Regions from separate parts of the Cohnella cellulosilytica genome, predicted to be linked through region 1. Evidence: a T-box and tRNA genes for the amino acid it is inferred to sense, from the RefSeq annotation. Region 1 holds a T-box; the other regions hold tRNA genes.
The links. The T-box of region 1 lies ahead of leuS (leucine--tRNA ligase). A T-box ahead of a tRNA ligase gene usually reads a tRNA of that ligase, here a tRNA-Leu.
Positions count from the first base shown of each region.

Region 2: it has a tRNA-Leu gene. The T-box ahead of leuS (leucine--tRNA ligase) is inferred to sense a tRNA for this amino acid. The anticodon was not compared.
Region 3: it has a tRNA-Leu gene. The T-box ahead of leuS (leucine--tRNA ligase) is inferred to sense a tRNA for this amino acid. The anticodon was not compared.

Region 1 is NZ_JBHMDN010000079.1:295,248-301,763, reverse strand. Features, by position in the region: gene ACFFT4_RS34600 (adenylosuccinate synthase) at 1-692, shown strand, start outside; gene ACFFT4_RS34595 (MMPL family transporter) at 714-2,936, opposite strand; gene ACFFT4_RS34590 (TetR/AcrR family transcriptional regulator) at 3,093-3,716, shown strand; T-box leader at 3,847-4,098, shown strand; gene leuS (leucine--tRNA ligase) at 4,154-6,516, shown strand, end outside.
Region 2 is NZ_JBHMDN010000079.1:121,896-128,411, forward strand. Features, by position in the region: gene ACFFT4_RS33800 (hypothetical protein) at 41-508, opposite strand; gene ACFFT4_RS33805 (transposase) at 694-984, shown strand; gene ACFFT4_RS33810 (IS3 family transposase) at 1,008-1,871, shown strand; tRNA gene ACFFT4_RS33815 (tRNA-Leu) at 2,060-2,148, opposite strand; tRNA gene ACFFT4_RS33820 (tRNA-Ile) at 2,209-2,285, opposite strand; tRNA gene ACFFT4_RS33825 (tRNA-Met) at 2,310-2,386, opposite strand; gene ACFFT4_RS33830 (YycC family protein) at 2,459-2,650, opposite strand; gene ACFFT4_RS33835 (hypothetical protein) at 2,770-2,934, opposite strand; gene ACFFT4_RS33840 (ABC transporter substrate-binding protein) at 3,081-4,661, opposite strand; gene ACFFT4_RS33845 (ABC transporter ATP-binding protein) at 4,658-5,548, opposite strand; gene ACFFT4_RS33850 (ABC transporter permease) at 5,554-6,516, opposite strand, start outside.
Region 3 is NZ_JBHMDN010000017.1:100,530-107,045, reverse strand. Features, by position in the region: gene ACFFT4_RS14090 (hydrolase/acyltransferase) at 1-42, opposite strand, end outside; gene ACFFT4_RS14085 (SprT family protein) at 161-631, shown strand; gene ACFFT4_RS14080 (MFS transporter) at 600-2,033, opposite strand; gene ACFFT4_RS14075 (TetR/AcrR family transcriptional regulator) at 2,300-2,833, opposite strand; tRNA gene ACFFT4_RS14070 (tRNA-Asn) at 3,376-3,451, shown strand; tRNA gene ACFFT4_RS14065 (tRNA-Ser) at 3,453-3,543, shown strand; tRNA gene ACFFT4_RS14060 (tRNA-Glu) at 3,852-3,926, shown strand; tRNA gene ACFFT4_RS14055 (tRNA-Lys) at 3,930-4,005, shown strand; tRNA gene ACFFT4_RS14050 (tRNA-Leu) at 4,058-4,143, shown strand; gene ACFFT4_RS14045 (peroxiredoxin-like family protein) at 4,434-5,078, opposite strand; gene ACFFT4_RS14040 (cytochrome c biogenesis CcdA family protein) at 5,097-5,789, opposite strand; gene ACFFT4_RS14035 (thioredoxin family protein) at 5,802-6,077, opposite strand; gene ACFFT4_RS14030 (response regulator transcription factor) at 6,221-6,516, shown strand, end outside.

The sequences.
Region 1 (6,516 bases):
AACCTTTCGTATGCGATACGACCAAGCTTCTCCGGCAAGCGCATGCGAACGGGGAGACGATTCTGCTCGAAGGCCAGCTTGGCGCGCTGCGGGACCCGGACCACGGCATCTATCCGTATTCGACGTCTTCGTCGACGCTTGCCGGTCACGGCGCGGTTGGGGCGGGTCTGCCCCCGTACGCCATCTCCCGCGTGCTGGCCGTCGTCAAGGCGTATTCCTCCTGCGTCGGAGCGGGACCGTTTGTCTCCGAGCTGGCCGGCGAAGAAGCCGAGGAGCTTCGGCGCAGAGGAGGAGACGCCGGAGAATACGGGGTCGTCACCGGTCGCCCAAGAAGGGTAGGCTGGTTCGACGTCGTGGCGACTCGTTACGGCTGCGGCGTTCAAGGCGCGACGGAGGTCGCGCTGACGAACCTGGACGTGCTGGGCTATTTGGCGGAAATTCCGGTATGCGTCGGCTACGAGATGAACGGAACGGTTGTCGAGGATTTCCCAACGTTGCCTATGCTGCAGCGAGCGAAACCGGTTCTCTGGAGACTTCCGGGATGGAAAAGCGATATTTCCGCATGCCGTTCGTTCGACGAGCTTCCCGAGGAGGCCAGGAGCTACGTGGGTTACATCGAGGCGGCCGTCGGCGTAAAAATAACCGCCGTATCGGTCGGTCCTCATCGCGACCAGACGATACGGCGGATTTGAAGGCGGTCCTGTCGGAGCGCGTTAGTCGGAGGACGCCGGCTTCTCCCCGACCGGCTCGAGCTTGCCCGGCCAGAAGGCCCGGCGTCCCAGCAGCAGCGTAATCGCCGGAACGAGGAACGGGCGCACGACGAACGTATCGAGCAGCACGCCGATCGCGGTAATCGTCCCGAATTGCACGAGCACCTGAATCGGCAGCGTCGCCAGCACGGCGAACGTTCCGGCCAGAATGAGTCCCGCGGACGTGATGACGGCGCCCGTCTCGCCGACGCCTTCCCTGATCGCCCGCTTAAGCGGCATTCGTTTTCTTTTTTGCCAGATGCTCGAGATCATGAAGATGTTGTAATCCTCGCCCAGCGCGACCAGAAAAACGAACGAGTACAGCGGAATCGCGCCTTGGATCGCATCAGCCCCCATCCCGTAATGAACGACCAGCCAGCCGAGCCCCAGCGCGGAGAAAAAGGAAACGATGACGGTGAGCACGAGATAGACGGTCGCGATGACCGAGCGCAAATACAGCAGCAGGAGCAGAGAGATCAGCCCGATGACCATCGGAATGACAAGCCTCGTGTCCCGTTCTCCCGTCGTTTTGTTGTCGTACTGCTCCGCCGTTTGACCGCCGATCCAGACGCCGTCCTGCGGGCTCGCGACGCCGGAATCGGCCAACGCCTGCTCCGCAACCTTCCGCAGCTCTGGAATATGACCCATGGCCTCAATTGAATACGGATTCAGATCGAATTGGAGCTCATACGCGACGATGTTCGGATTGGATTGGCCCGTCTGCGGCTCGGACACGATATCGACGTAAGGCAGGGCGGCCAGCTTTTCTCTCAAATTAACGGCATGACCCTGCGTATCGACGATGATCTTCGCCGGCGCCAGATCTCCCGGGGAGAATTGCTCGCCGATCACCGCAAACCCTTCCCTGGACTCCATATCCTTCGGAAAAGACGACAGCAAATCGTAGGTGAACTTGATTTGCGGCGTAACGGCCGCCAAACCTCCGAGCAGCAGCAGACAGACGACCAGCACCGCCCAAGGCTTGCCCGTGACGATGCGTCCGGCCCAATTGCGCGGCTCCTTGGGAGCGGCGGGGGCCGGCTTGCCCTTGCGGGCGGCGCGTTCCCGCTGCATCTCCGGCGTTCTGGGCACGAACGGATAGAAGGAGGCCCGGCCGAGAATGGCGAGCATCGCGGGAACAAGCGTCAGACTCGCGATGCCCATGATCAGAATCGCCAAGCTGAACGGCACGGCGAAGCGCTCGTATGCTCCGTATTCCGCCGCGAGCAGCGTCAGGAGCGCTATGACGACGGTTAAGCCGCTCATCGCGATCGCGCCCGACGAGCCGGTAACGGCGGCGAGCAGCGCTTTGGTTTTGCCGGTCTCGGTTTTGAGCAGGTGACGGAAGCGCGAGATCAGGAACAGGCAGTAATCCGTGCCGGCGCCGAACAGCAGAACGGTCATGATCGAGATCGCCTGGCCGTCCACGACGATCCAGCCCTTGCTTGCCATCCAGCCGAGCAGCGGGCTGATGACCCCGTAGGCGAAGCCTACCGCGACGAGGGGCAGAAGCGCCAAAATCGGCGAACGGTAAATGAGCAAGAGCAGGAGCAGGACGAGCAGCACGGTTCCGATCAGCAAGCTGACGTCGGCGTTCCGGAACAAGCCCGTCGCATCGATCTGAATGCCGACGGGGCCGGTGACGCGCGCGCTCAATCTGTCCGCGGAATCGCCGGGCTCGGCGAACGGGTCGGCTCCGGCGATGGCGGCAAGCTCTCGCTTGAGCTCGGTCACGCCTTCCTTTAAATTTTCCGCTCCCGCGTCTTTGGCGAACAGAACGGGCAGCACCAGCGTGCTCCCGTCCGCGGAGAGCTGGCCCAGCAGCGCTTGCGACGGCATTGCGTGCAGCGGCGGGACAGCCGTCTGATGCGGCACGGGCGAGGCGGTCAGCTTCTCCGTCAGCTTGCGGACGAAGCCGAGCTCGGCCTCGCCGAGTCCGTCGCCCTTGCGCAGCACGACAAGCGCCGGAATGTCCGATCCGCTCGGGAATTCGCGCGCGGCGACGGCGTCCGCCTGTACGGAAGGCTTTCCGAATTTCAGATTGGGGGAGTTGTTGATTTCCTGACTGTTCACGGACGGGAGCAGCGCGCTCAGCAGGCCGGCCGCGGCAATCCAGACGAGCAGCGTGATCCATTTGCTTCGCTTGCCGGAAACCCAGCCTCCGTAACGATGTTCTTTATCGCTCATGACGGGCGGTCCTCCTTCTTTTTTTGAAGAACGCTATAAATGAGAGCTTTCGGAATTTCGATTTTCGGATATAATGGAATATAATTTCGAATTAATTATATATACCGGAAGGTTAATTATGCAACGACGAGTTTTTTCGCATAAGGAGGGACAGCGATGAGCGGTTCCCGTTCCGGACGAGCGCCCGGAAGACCGAAGAGCGGGGCGGACCAGCCGTCGATGAGAGACAAGGTGCTGCAGACCGCTTCCGTTCTGTTTATGGAATTAGGGTATGAGCCGGTTTCGGTCAATATGATCGCCGCGCGAGCGGGAGTGACGAAGGCGTCCGTCTACTATTACTTCGATAACAAAGCGGTGCTGTTTACCGCGGCCGTAACGCAAATGATGCGGCGAATCCGCTCGGTCACCGAACGGATCATCGAGGCGAACGGAACTTTGCGGGAGCGTCTCGTGCAGATCGCGTTAGCTAAAATGACGAAGCTGCAGGCGCATATCGAATTCGAAAGCCTGATGAGAGAAGCGCTGGCTTCGCTGAGCGAAGAGCAGAAGGCCGAGATCCGCGAGGCGGAGCACGGGATTCACGAGGCGCTTGCGGCGGAGTTCGCCAGGGCGATGGCGGACGGGGAGCTTGCGAAGGGGCATCCGATGCTGCTGTCCCATGCCTTCTCCGCGCTTCTGATGGTCGGAAGCCGGGAGCGGATCGGGGACGAAGCGTTCGCCCCGGAGCGGCTGGCGACGGCCGTCGCGGATTTGTTCCTGCACGGAGCGGCGGACCGGTAACGGCCGCTTTGCCGAACCGGCGGACCGCGGCACGCTCGGCGGCTGTACGTTCGGCGCGAGGCGCCTCCGCTCGACAGAGGCGTCTTCCTCCGCTTGACACGAATCGCGCGAATGGCTATAATCATGGCATACTTTGGCTGTGAAAAGGATCAGTACTCGCATGACGTTATTTCAGAGAGCCGGCGGAAGGTGCGAGCCGGTTAACGACTGCGAAGAACTCGCCTTGGAGCCTCCGAGCCGAACGCTCTTGCAAATTCGCTATGCGGATGCCGGGCGCTAGGCAAGGCGTTACCTCTCGTTACGAGGCGGAGTGGGCGGACATCCAAGCAGGATTGCCGTCAACTAGGGTGGTACCACGGGAGATGACGCTCTCGTCCCTAGCGATAACGCTGGGGGCGGGAGCTTTTTTATTTTGACGGATAAGGGAGTTAATCGACATGGCACAGGAGCAAGGTCAGGGCTATCAGCCGCAGAAAATCGAACCGAAGTGGCAGAAATATTGGGACGAGAACAAGACGTTCAAGACGACGGAGGAAGCGGGCAAGCCGAAGTTTTACGCGCTTGACATGTTCCCGTATCCGTCGGGAGCCGGGCTCCACGTCGGCCACCCCGAAGGCTATACGGCGACCGATATCGTCAGCCGTTATAAGAGGATGAAAGGCTTTAACGTGCTGCACCCGATGGGCTGGGACGCGTTCGGCCTGCCGGCCGAGCAGTACGCGCTGCAGACGGGCCGCCATCCGCGCGAAATCACGTTCGAGAACATCGACAACTTCCGCCGCCAGATCAAGTCGCTCGGCTTCTCCTACGACTGGGACCGGGAGTTCAGCACGACGGACCCGGATTATTACAAATGGACGCAGTGGATTTTTATCCAGCTGTACAAAAAAGGACTCGCCTACGTCGCGGAAGTGCCGGTCAACTGGTGTCCGGCGCTGGGCACGGTGCTGGCGAACGAAGAGGTCATCGACGGGCTGAGCGAGCGCGGCGGCCATCCGGTTATCCGCAAGCCGATGCGCCAGTGGATGCTGAAGATTACCGAGTACGCCGAGAGATTGCTGGAGGACCTGGAGGAGCTGGACTGGTCGGAGAGCATCAAGGACATGCAGCGCAACTGGATCGGCAAGTCGACGGGCGCGGAAGTGACGTTCGCCATCGACGGCCACGACGCTGCGTTGACCGTATTCACGACGCGTCCGGACACGCTGTTCGGGGCGACGTATTGTGTGCTGGCTCCGGAGCATGAGCTGGTCGGTACGATCACGACCGCCGGGCAGAAAGCGGCCGTCGACGCTTACGTCGAGCAGGCGGCGCACAAGAGCGATCTCGAGCGCACCGACCTGGCCAAGGACAAGAGCGGCGTATTTACGGGCGCATACGCGGTCAACCCGGTGAACGGCGCCAAGGTGCCGATCTGGATCGCCGATTACGTGCTCGGCGGCTACGGCACGGGCGCGATCATGGCCGTTCCGGGGCACGACGAGCGGGACTGGGAATTCGCGAAGAAGTTCGGCCTGCCGATCGTGGAAGTCGTCGCCGGGGGCAACGTCGAGGAAGCGGCGTATTCGGGCGACGGCAAGCTGGTCAATTCGGAGTTTCTGAACGGATTGGGAACGGCGGACGCGATCAAGGCGATGATCGCGCGGCTGGAGAAGGAAGGCAAGGGCAAAGGCAAGGTGACGTACCGTCTGCGCGACTGGCTGTTCAGCCGTCAGCGTTACTGGGGCGAGCCGATTCCGGTGCTGCACTACGAGGACGGCACGATGGACACCGTTCCCGAGGAGGAGCTGCCGCTGCTGCTGCCGGACGTGGATGCGATCCAGCCTTCCGGGACGGGCGAGTCTCCGCTGGCCAATGTGACCGAATGGGTCAACGTCGTCGATCCGCGCAACGGCCGCAAAGCCCGGCGCGAGACGAATACGATGCCGCAATGGGCGGGAAGCTGCTGGTACTACCTGCGCTTCATCGATCCGAAGAACGACAAGGAGATCTGCTCTCCGGAGAAGCAGCGCGAATGGCTGCCGGTCGATTTGTATATCGGCGGCGCGGAGCATGCGGTTCTTCACTTGCTCTATGCGCGCTTCTGGCATAAGGTGCTGTACGATCTCGGCGTCGTAAGCACGAAGGAGCCGTTCCACAAGCTGGTCAACCAAGGGATGATTCTCGGCACGAACAACGAGAAAATGTCCAAATCCCGCGGCAACGTCATCAATCCGGACGACATCGTCGGCGAATTCGGCGCCGATACGCTGCGGATGTACGAGATGTTCATGGGCCCGCTGGAAGCGACCAAGCCGTGGAACACCAATGGCGTGGAAGGCGTCTTCCGCTTCCTCGCTCGCGTGTGGCGCTTGTTCGTCGACGACAGCGGCAAGCTGAACGCAAAAATCCGGGACGTTCCGGGAGACGAGGCGTTCCGCCGGGTTTGGCACAAGAGCCTCAAGAAGGTCGGCGAGGATTACGAGGGCTTGCGCTTCAACACGGCGATCAGCCAGATGATGATTTTCGTCAACGAAGCGTACAAGACGGAAGTGCTGCCGAAAAAAGCGATGGAGGACTTCGTGCAGATGCTGTCCCCGATCGCGCCGCACATCACGGAAGAGCTGTGGGAGAAGCTTGGCCGTTCCGAATCCGTCACTTACGCTTCGTGGCCGCAGTACGACGCGGCGTTTACGGTGGATGCCGAGGTCGAAATCGTCGTGCAGGTGAACGGCAAGATCGCCGAACGTCTGAAGATCGCCGCCGATCTGGACGAAGCGGGCATGCAGGCGCAGGCGCTTGAATCCGCGAAGGTGCAGGA
Region 2 (6,516 bases), 170 kb from region 1:
AGTAGCCTCTTGTCAACATACCGCTTCGTCCGCTGCGGCGTCATAAACTTGTTAGCGACCGTACCGGCTTCCGCTTCGGCCTGTGTGGCCGTGCCATAGTTGTCCACGCTTCCGAGTCCAGACGGGCGATGTCGTCGCTTGCAGCGGGAGCGGCCACCTTCGCCCGTCCGGCGGCGTCGCGGATGATGAGACGGCTGGCCGTTGCCGCCGAGGTCGCGCCGTGGACGCCAGTTGCGTTGGCGTGTGCATCCAGCTCAGCCTGCGTCGCCGGATCAAACGAGAGTTTTGCCGGTGTGATCGAGCCGTCAGGGATATCGACGTCGATGTCCTGTATCGCTTCGTGCAGCTCCGTGATCGCTCCGGCTGCCGTCTTTGCCGTCGTGGGGACCGCCGATAGATCGCCTAAAACTGAATCAATCATATCCATGTTCTCGTTAATGACGGATATATCCGCAATTTCGCTTGCTAACGGCTTTTTCAGACTGATATGCGGGGTTATTTCAGGCACTTACCTCAACTCCTTGTCACCAATGTTGGTCTTTTCATCTATTGGTGGCAATCGTACGACAAACAAAAAGAGAGTTTAGGCTCTCGTTTTAATATCGTCCCGGAAATGGAGTGCTACGATAAAAATGCAGTCAAAAAACACCCTCGTATGAAATAAAATGAAAACTAACGAGGGGACGAGAGCCAATGAACAGGTACGACAAAGCATTCAAAGAAGAAGCCGTAAGATTAAGCGATGAGATTGGACCAACGAAAGCCGCCGAACAGTTAGGCGTATCTTACTACACGTTGCAGGAATGGATAAAGCGAAGAACCCTGCACGGCGACGGAGCGCCGATCGGGAGCGGACACGCTTATACATCTGCCGATAAGACTGCGCGCGAAGTCGAACTAGAAAAAGAAATCAGCGAGTTGCGCCGCGCCAATGATATTCTCAAGGACGCACTCGGTTTTTTCGCAAAAGACCGGAAGCGATAAAGGCACGCCAGCTCTACGCGTACATCCGTGAACGACGGGAGCGATGGACCGTCAAGGCGATGTGCGCAGTCCTTGCTGTCAGCGAATCGGGTTACTACCGTAACTTGAAGCCCACACCCCAACAGGAGCGGCAGCAACGCCTTCTGGTCAAAATCAAAGACATCATTGGAGAGCATGAAGACAACCGAAATTACGGTGTCCAGCGTATTTTGCTGGCGCTGACTCAAATAGATGTCACGACCACCTACAGCACCGTCTATCGCATCATGAAGCAGCATGGCCTGCTGAAGAAAGTGAGGCGTCATCCAAACGGTATTACCCGCGAGGACGCCTCAGCGCAAAAGAGCGAGAACCTGATCCAGAGAGACTTCAGCGCCTCAGCTCCCAACCAAAAGTGGCTATCGGATATCACCGAAGTTCCCTGTTCAGATGGGAAGCTCTATCTGTCTGCGGTACTGGATTGCTTGGGCGGAGAGATTGTAGGCCTCGCCATGGACGACAATATGCGCAAGGCACTCTGCATCCAAGCTTTTGAGAACGCCTGTAAAGCAAGAAAGGCTCGCGGAATGATTTTTCATAGCGATAGAGGCAGCCAATTCACGAGCTATGCCTTCCGAGAACGTCTGGCTAAACGAGAGGCCATTCAGAGCATGAGCAGCACAGGACGTTGCTATGACAACGCAAGGATGGAAAGCTTTTTTGCTACGCTAAAGAAAGAGAAGCTGTACCAGATCAACACGGAGCGCTATCCGATGGCCGATATGAAATCGATCATCTTCAGATACATCATGGTCTACTACAACCGGCGGCGGATCTACACTTCTAATCCAGGGGGCTGGCCGCCAGCTATTTATCGCGAAAGAATGCTGTCACAAGCAGCTTCATAACGGGATTTCTGTACGAGGGTGTTTTCAAACTGCACTTTTTTTGACAACTCCACTATCCAACATCGTTTGAGACACTCTACATCACAGGTCACGAGCAACACCTATGCTCATGTAACCAAAAAGCTAATTTCCCCCTATAAAAATCAAAAAAATCCCTTACGCATCAAGGGATTCGAACTTCAATACTATGGTGCCGAGAACCGGGGTCGAACCGGTACGGTAGTCACCTACCGCAGGATTTTAAGTCCTGTGCGTCTGCCAATTCCGCCATCCCGGCATGGTGCGAGTCTCTGGCAACCGAGCACAATCGGTCAAGGAACCTGCCCGCTAAATTGCATGGTGGGCCTTGAGGGACTCGAACCCCCGACCAATCGGTTATGAGCCGACCGCTCTAACCAACTGAGCTAAAGGCCCCCGAAAAGGTCCAGAGAAAGACGTTGGTTGCGGGGGCAGGATTTGAACCTGCGGCCTTCGGGTTATGAGCCCGACGAGCTACCGAGCTGCTCCACCCCGCGTCATTAAAGCATTATAGAATTTATTGGCGACAAGAAATAATATACTATAAAAGCCGGCTATCCGTCAACCGTTTATTCACTTTTCTTTTCTTCCGTTTCCAGATGCTGCTTGGTTTCCTCTGTCTCGGACGTCTGGGCCTTCGCCATCTCCCCAAGCTTCTGCAGCAAAATATGCTGCGGCATATGCATGAGATGTTCCAACGGCACCTTCATATAATCGGCTAGCTTAACCGCTGTATCCGCCGATAATGGCATTCTGCGCATCGCTGATTCCTCCTTCTCCCATACCTTCCGGACACCAGCTTAGCACAAAAACCGCTTCTTTGCCAACATGCCGTCAAGGTTCCATCCGCCAAAAACGGCCTAATGAGGCGTAAAACAAGTTAAGGGACATAACGCACGCCGTATTTCCCCTTTTTCGAGCGAAACACCTCGATTTCCCGCGGAGCTTCCAGCCCGAACACCCAGCTGTCGTGCTCCATACGTTGAACAAGACAGCCCGCTTGAAATTTGCTGTCGTACAGTCTCGACCAATAAATCCATTTCATGCGCCTTCCCTCGCTTGCGTTATGGTTTGGATGTTCCTAGCATGCGCGGGTTTGGGGAATTTGAATCCGGCCTCCGACAAATTTAAAACAGACAGGCGCCCCACTCTTTCGAATGAGACGCCCGCCCACCTTATTCCTATCGCAACTTATTCAACAGGCACGGCTTCCCCAGCCGCTTCCATAAGCGCTCTCTTCTGCAGAGGGATCGCTCCGCCTCCTCCGCCGTTGTCCGTACTGATTCCGCCGAACGGATCGTCGATATTGCCTTTCGGGTTCGTCTTGATCTTCTGCAGCAAGTCGTTCCCCTTCTCTTCCCACAGCGCCAACGCTTCCTTGGCGGATTTGCTGCCCTGCATCACTTGGGAGAACAGCATCGAGCCCATCTCGTTCACCAGATTCAAATTCGGCTTCTCGCGATACAGCTCCTGTTCTTTCAGCGAGGAGCCTTGAGTCGGCGCCGGCTTCAGCTTCGTGAACGCCTCGATGTTGTAGCTCATGCCGTCGCGCACCTTCACGAACTCTTTGCGAGCGGACAGCTCGTAGGTGCTGCGGGATTTCAGCTTCGCCCACTCTTTGCCGTTCATGAATTTGATGAATTCCCAAGCGTCTTCGGTGTTCGCCGCATTGGTGTTAATACCGGCGAGCTGGTTCAAATAAATATTGCCTCCGAAGCCCTCTTTGCCGACGTGGAACGGCATCGTGACGACATCCCAATCCAGCTTCTCCATTTTCAGCTTCTCGTTGTTATCGTTCAATTGCTGGATTTGATTGATCATGCCGTAGTCCCCGATCGTCATCGCCACTTTTCCGTTAAGGAACAGCTGGCCCTGGAACGGGTTATATCTGTATTCCTCGCCCTGCGGCTGCTCGTAATTCATATCCTCTTGACTTGGCGTTACGCGATCTTTCTTCAGCTGGGCTACCTTCTCCCAGAGGTTTTGCCATTGCGGCGTGTTGACGGTCATCGTCTCGCCCTTTTCGTCGAACATCTTGAGCTGCAGAGGCGCCGCGAACGTTTGGAAGTCCCAGTAGTTGTCTCCGGCTCCCCATTGGTTAAAGGTAAAACCGAAAACGGACTCTTTGCCGGTGCCCGAAGTCACGCGCTTCGCCAGGTTGAATACGTCGTCCCAGCTCATGCCGTCCTGCGGGAATTCGACTCCCTTATCCGTAAACAGCTTCTTATTGTAATACAACGCGGAGGATTGGAACGTCGGAGTCAACGCGTACAGGAAGTTATCTCCTTGCTCCTTGATGCCGTCGATAACCGTAGGCACGAATTCGTTGATGTCGATCTTGTCTTCCTTAAGCATCGGATCGAGCTGCTTCAGCATATTTTCGCTCACAAGCTGACCCAGCATGCTCATGTCGCTAATAATCATAACGTCGACCGGATTGGAGCCGGTCATAATCTCCTTGAGCTTCGCCATCTGATCGACCGGCTCCTGCTGCTTCGAGTAATCCTCGAATTGCATTTCCGTGTAATCGATCGCGGGCACGACCTCGATGTCGATGTTGGAATGCGTGAATTCGAACATGTCCGTGAATTGCTGGCGGAACCAGGTTTCGTCCGATTTGCTTCCGTACATCGTGCCGATGCGGAGCGTACGCCGATTGTTCGGGTCGTTCGCGCCGTCCCCCGAATTACATGCCGCAAGCGTCGGGACTAGTAAGGATAAAGTCATTCCGGTCAGCACCCATTTTCGGGTTTTTCCTGCTCGTTTGTTCATGCTGTTTCGTCCTCCTCCAAAGATTTAGGTTTTGTGATGACAATTTTATCTCCGTCAAACTCCATCGTGGCTTTGTCGCCAATCGAGAGAGCGGACAAGTATTCTTTCGGAATCTGCAGCCGGCCGACCCGGTCCACGACGACGAACGCTTCGTGAGCCTCTTCGGGCGTCCGTCCGTCCGATAACGGCAAGGAATGATCCAGGTTCGGATTCCTTTTGATAAACTCCGTGCTCGTCAGTCCGTCGCGGATTGCGACGACGCGGTCTACTTTGCCGGCCAGCGACAAGTCGTGCGTCACGATGACGATCGTCAGGCCTAGCTCCCGATTGAACTTGCGGAAAATATCCATAATGATATCGGACGTCCGGGAATCTACCGATCCCGTCGGCTCGTCGGCCAGCAGCAGCTGCGGACGGTTCGCCAGCGAGATGGCGATCGCCACCCGCTGCTGCTCCCCCCCGGACAACTGCTGCAGCTTGTTGTGCATGCGCTCCTTCAAGCCGACCCATTCCAGCAGCTGCTTGGCGTAGGCCCGGTCCAGCTTGCCAGAGAACATCATCGGCATCTCTACGTTCTCGAGAGCGCTCAGGAAGGGCAGAAGGTTCCGGGCGTTGTTCTGCCAGATGAAGCCGACCGTGTCGCGCTTGTACTTGACGAGATCGTCGTCGTTGACCTTCAGTAAATTCCACGGCCCTACCTGGACCTGACCCGCGGAGGGACGGTCAAGACCGCCGAGAATGTTCAGCAAGGTCGACTTCCCGCTTCCGCTGTTGCCGATAATCGCCATCATCTCTCCCGCTTTAACCGACAGGTTCAAGCCCTGAAGAGCGACGACTTCCAGATCGTCGGCTTTGTAAATTTTCACGAGACCTTCGCATGTAATCATAAGATTTACCGCTCCTCTCCCAGCTTGACGGCTTGGTGAACCTTCAAGCGTCTAATATGCGTGATGAGAAGCGCCACGCCGATCGTCATCATGACGCCGACCACAATATACAGCCGGTTCGTATCCGTCGCCTCGAACACGACGCGGAACGGAGGAACCTGGTTCGTCGAATTGTCGGTCGTCTGCAGGAACGGAAGGAACAGCAGACTCGCCAGCTTTCCGATGCCGATGCCGAGCCCGATCGACAAGCCGGCCGTAAAGATTTGCTCGAGCAGCAGCATTCCCGTCAGCTGCTTGCGGGAAAGCCCCATAGCGCGCAAAATACCGATCTGCACGACCCTGCGCGACAGGTTGAAAAACCAGAACAGAATGTAGCCCGACAAGGAAACGATAATCGTAACCAGGAAGCCCAAGCTAAGAATTCCGAAAACGCCGCCCCGGGCAGGATGCTTGCTCTGCGTCGTCAATTCGGATCTCATGCTGCTGACCGAAGCCAGCTCGATCCCCTTCTCCTGAAGCACGGGGATGATCTCCTGTACTTTCGCGTCGGGCTCCATCTTGAGCCACACGTCGTAAGGGATGAGCGGCGCCTGGTCGTAAATGTAACCCAGATTCGCGATCAAGAACGGCGTCTGGTCCGGGTACAAGCTCGGCCAGTAAGGCACGACGTCGAGAATGATAAATTCGATCGTCTGCTCCTGAATAACCGTCTGGACCATATCTCCCCGCTTCAGATCGAACTTCTTGGCTACGTTGGAGGAGATAAACGCTCCCTCCGGCACCTGCCCCATCCATTCGAGATATTTGTACGGATTGATCTGGTACATATCCTTGCGGAGCCAGCCGACACGGGCAAAGTCAACGTTGTCGATCCCCATGATGGTCGCCTGCCCCGCCGTCTTGCCGGAAATCGTCAGGCTGCTCTTCGTCTGCAGCACGCGCGCCGCGTGCTCGACGCCAGGCAGCGT
Region 3 (6,516 bases), on a different contig from region 1:
TCCTTGCTCGTGCTGCAGAAGAACGTAGGACATTTCAGGCATGTAAAGCAGTCTCCCCTCCACCATTTCTACTTGACAGTGTAGCCCAATCCGGGGCTACAATTCAAGTAGGTCAAGCACCGGACGGGAATGTCCGGGCCGGAGCCGAGGAGGACGAAAGATGGAAGATCGGGAGTTGCAAAGCTGGATCGAACGGGTGTCGCTCGAATATTTCGGACTGCCGTTTCTGCACAAAGCTTCGTTTAATCGAAGACTGCGGGCGACCGGCGGACGTTATTTTACGAAAAGCCACAACATCGAGATCAGCCCGCATCAGCTGGAAATTCACGGTGCGGAAGAGACGGAATCGATCATCAAGCACGAGCTTTGCCATTATCATTTGCATTTGCAGGGCAGAGGATTCCAGCATCGTGACGCGGACTTCAAAAGCCTGCTCGTTCAAGTCGGAGCCACCCGCCACTGCCGCCCTCTTCCGGGGGCGGAGGCAAGGCGGCTGCCGGTCAAATATGTGCTCGTATGCGCGGCCTGCGGGATGAGCTATCCCCGCAAGCGCCGCACGGATCCTCGCAAGTATGCGTGCGGGCGCTGCAGAGGGAAGCTCAGACTGTTTCAGACGGAGACGCAGACTTAGTCTTGAGCGGCTCCGAAGCGCCCGAGGCGGCGGACTTGCCTCGGACGAACAAGGCAATGCCGAAGAACGCGAGAGCCATCATCAACGCTCCGGCCGCTAGGCTTGGGACGATATGGTCGGCGAAATCCTGAGGCGACCGGATGGCGTCGCCCGCTTGGAAGATCAGGCCGCTGATCGCGATGCCGAATACGCCGCCGAGCTCCCGGGTGGCGTTGCCCATGCCGCTGGCTTCTCCCGCCGCATTCTCCGGCACGGACGAGATCAGGCCGTGGGAGAGCGGCGTGAAGCTGAGGCCCATTCCGGTACCGGCCAGCATCATCGGTCCGATCAGTTGGCCAAACGGGACGTCGAAGCCTTGCGAATGAATAAGCCATGCGAACCAGGCGAGCGCGGCGCCCTGGAACAGCAGGCCGCCCAGCAGCACCGACCGGTTGCCGATCCGGCTGATCGCCAGGCCGGCCAGAGGGGCTGCGATCATCGTCATCGTCGTCCAGGCCATTTCTTTGACGCCTGCCTGCAGCGGCGTGTTGCCCTGCGCCTGCTGCAGGAACAAGGTGAGCAGGAAGATGACGCCGAAGACACCCGCGTTCATCCAGAAGCCTGCGAACGTATAGAACGTGTATGCCCGGCTGCGGAAGAGGTCGAAGCGAATAAACGGAGTTTGACGCGACTTCTCCCAGAAGTAGAAGAGAACGAGCAAAATGCCGCCGAGCGCAAGCGAACCGTACACGGTCGGCGTCCCCCACCCTAACGAATTTCCCCTCTCCAATCCGAATACGATCCCGAACAGACCGGATGTCAGCAATAATACGCCGAGCGGATCAAGCGGCTTGCGCACGCCGCGGGATTCGTCGAGCCATTTTAATCCGAGCAGAAAAGCAATGACGCCGACCGGAACGTTCACATAGAAAATCACCTGCCACGGAGCGCCTTCCATAATCAAGCCTCCGACAAGCGGTCCGATGCTGAGGCCGAGCCCGGATATTCCGGACCACAGACCGATCGCGGCAGCCCTTTTCTCGACCGGAAACGCGTTGTTGACGAGCGTCAGGCTAAGCGGGACGACCGCGGCTCCCCCGACGCCCTGCAGGGCTCTGGAGAGGATCAGCGCGATTGAGGAGTCGCTAAGGCCGGAGAGCAGCGAGCCGAGCGTAAAGACGACGACCCCGGCCAGAAACACCTTTTTCCTCCCGATGGAATCCCCCAGCACGCTGAAAGGAATGAGCAGCACGGCAAATGCGAGCGTGTAGGCATTCATAAACCACTCCAGATCGGACATCGTCGAGCCGAGGTCTTCCTGAATGGAGGGCAAAGCGACTCCAAGCACCAGATTATCGAGCATGGCCATGAACAAGGCGATGCACGTAACGAATAACAGACGTACGCGTGCGGGTGTGAACAAGAGGGATCTCTCCTTTGATTTTCTTTATTTATTGATAAATAAATTGTGGCTGCAGATGATGCTTATGCTTTGCGAAATGGCTTCATACGCATGTTGAAATGGCTTTATCTACGTAATGAAACGAATTCGTGCACCTATTGAAATGACTTGATGCACCTATTGAAATAACTTCGTGCATATTATGAGACAACTTCACACACATAATGAAACGACTTTACACATATATTATTTATTGATAAATAAATATAAGCCACACAAAACCCCGATCAATCGAGGTCTCCCTTGTGCCACGGCGATAATTCCGGCAGCTCCAAAATTTCGGATAACGCGAGGATGAGGCCGCAGGAAATGAAAACACTGGCTTCCTTACCCGCGTCGGGGACGCCGGCCGTTGCGAATCGCGTCTTGACCGTGTTGTAAATCAAGGAGTGCGTCTTTCGCGCGTACTCCCTTACCGCAGGCTCCGGAGTCGCAAAACATTGCATAAGCAGCAGAATCTCGTTGCGGTAGCCGGCAAGCAGCGTGTTGAAGGCTTCCCCCATTTTTTGGGCAAGCTGCTCGGGAGGAGCGTCGACGTTGGAGAAGGCTCGATTGAGCCGTTCGTATGCTCTTTGGAGCACCGCCAAGTACAGCTGTTCTTTCGATTTGAAAAAATGAAACACGTAAGGCTGAGTGACGCCGACGGCTTCCGCGACAAGCGCGGTCGTAGTTTTGTAATAGCCCTGGGAAGCGAACAAGGCTGCTGCGCTATTCATGATCTGATCTTTCCGGCTTGCCGCGATTTCTTCTTTAGGGCTCAAGATATTTTCCTCCCCTTTTCCGAGGATTTAATTTATTAATCAATAAATAACATGAAAAGATTGATGATGTCAACCCTGCGTCGACTTCACAACACCCTGGTATCGATCACGATTAGTGTACCCAAGTGTGGAACGACGGATAACTGCCCCATTTACTTGTATCAGGCTGACGGGATCCCTTAGCATCTGTTTCGTCGTAACCTCATCCATGCGCCAATGTACGATTCTTTAGAACATCGCCCGCCGTTTGAGCGGAATTGGGAAGGAGATACGCGGTTCTTTAGAACATCGTCCGCCGTTTGAGCGGAAATGGGGAGGAGATACGCGGTTCTTTAGAACATGGCTCTCTAACCGAGCGGCACGTATAAGTGAGGGCACTTTTTTACGAACGTTTCGCTCTCCGAAAGGCCCTCCGTAAGGCATGAATTCATGTGCGCAAATAGGTCTGTCACCGGAAAAAAAGAAATTGAAATTATTGTCGCGGGGATGCTTGACTTCCCTTGGATCTCATGCTAAATTATTAATTGTCGCTTTTGAAACATTCCCTGATAGCTCAGTTGGTAGAGCACTCGACTGTTAATCGAGTTGTCACAGGTTCGAGTCCTGTTCGGGGAGCCATGGGGAGATACCCAAGTGGCTATAAGGGGCTCCTCTGCTAAGGGAGTAGACGTGTCATGCGTGCGAGGGTTCGAATCCCTCTCTCCCCGCCACCCATGGAATTCATAAAAGACGACTTGGGAAGAGCCCTTGGCCTTGCGCTGACGGGCTCTTTTTGATGGAGTGGAGCCTTTGTCCGGGGCTTCAAACGATGGGGATGGCAGGAACGCAATCCCGTTATTAACGGCGAATCAAGTCGGATTTAGATCGTCGATAATGCCGCTCCGACAGCCGTCCACAAAGAAATAAAAAAATATGCGTTTTGCCCGAAAAAGGACTTGCCTTAGGTCGTTGTTTCAGATATAATCATTTTTGTCGTCTGAAACGGGTAGCGTTAAGCGCGAAGACAATGGCTGATAATGGCCCCTTGGTCAAGTGGTTAAGACACCTCCCTTTCACGGAGGTAACAGGGGTTCGAATCCCCTAGGGGTCACCATGAGAGCCATTAGCTCAGTTGGTAGAGCACCTGACTTTTAATCAGGGTGTCGTAGGTTCGAGTCCTACATGGCTCACCAGTGCTTCTCAGGAAGAAGGCATTATTCTTACTCAGACGACGTTCTATATTATGCGGTCGTGGCGGAATGGCAGACGCACCAGCTTGAGGGGCTGGCGGTAGCAATACCGTGGAGGTTCGAGTCCTCTCGACCGCACCATAACTAAGAAGCTGAAATCCCTTGATTTTTATGAGGGATTTTTTTGTTTTCTTTTTTGAGGATCGGGAGAAGAGGAGCGGAAGAACTGCTTAAAATATCTCTGTGATGACAGTGTGGTAGTAAACTGAAAAAAAGCATATCCCGAGTGATTGGTCGCTCCAGTGTATGGACGGATGAATTGGTTTACTGGAACACTGAGACTTTGGTTTGGAGAATGGCTACGCAACGAAACCACTTCCTTCCTAGGACAATTTCTAGAAAGAAAGTGGTTTTTTCGTAATTAAAATTTGTTACAGCTTCCGCAGTTCATCCAGAATATCCTCGGGCTCAAAGCGCTGCATAAAATCCGGGTTGACGTAGGCGGAACGGATAATGCCGGACTCGTCGATCATGAAGGTGGAAGGAATGGGGAGTATCCACCGGTCGGTCGCGTTGTATTCGGCCAGATTCAGCTTGAACAGGTTCGTCATCATCTCTTGAAGATACGGCGGCACGTCGTACAAAATATTATAGAAGGCGGCCACCAGACCGTTGGTATCGCTTAGCACCTGGAACTGCAGGTTTTCCTTCTCCTGATGGGAAAGCGTGTTGTCCGGGCTTTGCGGGCTGACGGCGATCAGCCTGGCGCCCAGCGCTTCAATCTCCGGCAGCACTTTCTGGTACGCCCGCAGCTGCGAGTTGCAGTAAGGGCACCAGCCTCCGCGATAGAAGGTGAGAACGACAGGTCCTTGAGCCAGTTCGTCGTACAAGTGAACGGAGAGGCCCGTCGAGTTTTGCAGCGTAAAATCCTTCGCCCTCTGCCCTTCCTGCAGGCCATACCGGAACCCCGACTCCTGCTGCTCCCGGATCGAACGGAACATCGCGGCCTGCACTTCTGCGGGCGAATGGGCGATAAACTGTTGTTTCATTTCTTCCAGCGTTTGATTTAAGGACATGAATGATTCTCCTCTCGTTTATTTTGCAAACCCGACAAGCAGAAGCACAATGCCGATTCCGATTGAGAAGTAGCCGGCGATTTTTTTGACGGGACCGCCCCATTTTGCCATTTTGCGCAGAATGGAAATCGAGAATATGGCAACGGCCACGAGGATCACGCCTTTTCCCAACGAATAGGCAGTCATGAGCAGCGCTCCGTGAACCGGGCTTCCCTGAAGCGCAATATAGCTGATCAGCGCAAAAAAGATCGGGATCGCGCAGGGAGAAATGACAAGTCCGTATGGAATCCCCAGCTTGAAAGCGGACGCGTTGCTTTGCGGAAGCTCCGGCCGGCTGAGCGGCCTTTGGAAAGCAGGCATGGCGAACGAAATGACGCCAAGCAGCTGCAGTCCGGCCGCTATGTCGAAGAGGGGCGGAATCCAGGTTAGCAAACGGTATTTCTCCACAAAGGGCAGGAACTGTTGACCGAGCAGCGCGATAATCAAACCGGCCAACAACGAAGTGACGACCATCCCCAAGATAAAGTTGATCGCGATCATCAAGGCTTTTCTTTTATTGCCGGCTGCTCCTCTTTGGACGTAACCCGCAAACATGGCAAGCACGGGCAAATAGCAGGCCAAAACCGCGCTCACGATTCCGACGATAAAAACAAGAACGTAGGTAGCGGCGGAAATTCCGCCCGTGATCGTGAAACGATATAAATCTTCCATTCGTTTACTCCTTTAATTTTGTGGATTATTTTCGGATTTGAGCAGCAATTCATGCATTCGTTCGCGGAGCTTAGCGGGTGAAGGCAAAGAGACGAATTCCGTTTTCCCATTCATGAGAATCGCTCCGGCGCTGAAAATGTTCAGTTCCTGGAGACGTTCAAACTGATCCACCACATTTAGCTCCCGAATCTCGATTTGCGGAAATTCTTCCGCTGCTTGCTTGACCAGCTTTAGCGCCTTTTGACAAATGGAACACCCCGGTCCCGCCGCCACCACCTCAATTAACAAAAAAACCTCCTCCTTCTATCCCTTCTATATAAGCCTCCTCCATTCAAAGGAAAGGAAGATTTGTTTTGATTATAAAGGGCGGGCTGTTAAATCCTTGTTAAGCGAAGCTCCGAAAGCGACCGTATTCGCCTCGCATCGCGGAAATGCGTGTGCTATTCTATTGTCATAAAAGGAAGGAGTGGGGGGCTATGCGAATCCTCATTGTCGAAGATGAGGAGGACCTTTCACGCGCCTTGGCCAAAGGTTTAAAGCGGGAAGGTTATGCCGTGGACACCGCTGCGGACGGACTGACCGGGTGGGAGCTGGCGGATACCAACGATTATGATGTGATTCTCCTCGACATCAATCTCCCGGAGCTGGACGGCATTTCACTTTGTCATCGCATTCGCCAGTCCTCGCACCATAACGACGTCTTTATTCTCATGCTGACCGCGCGCAG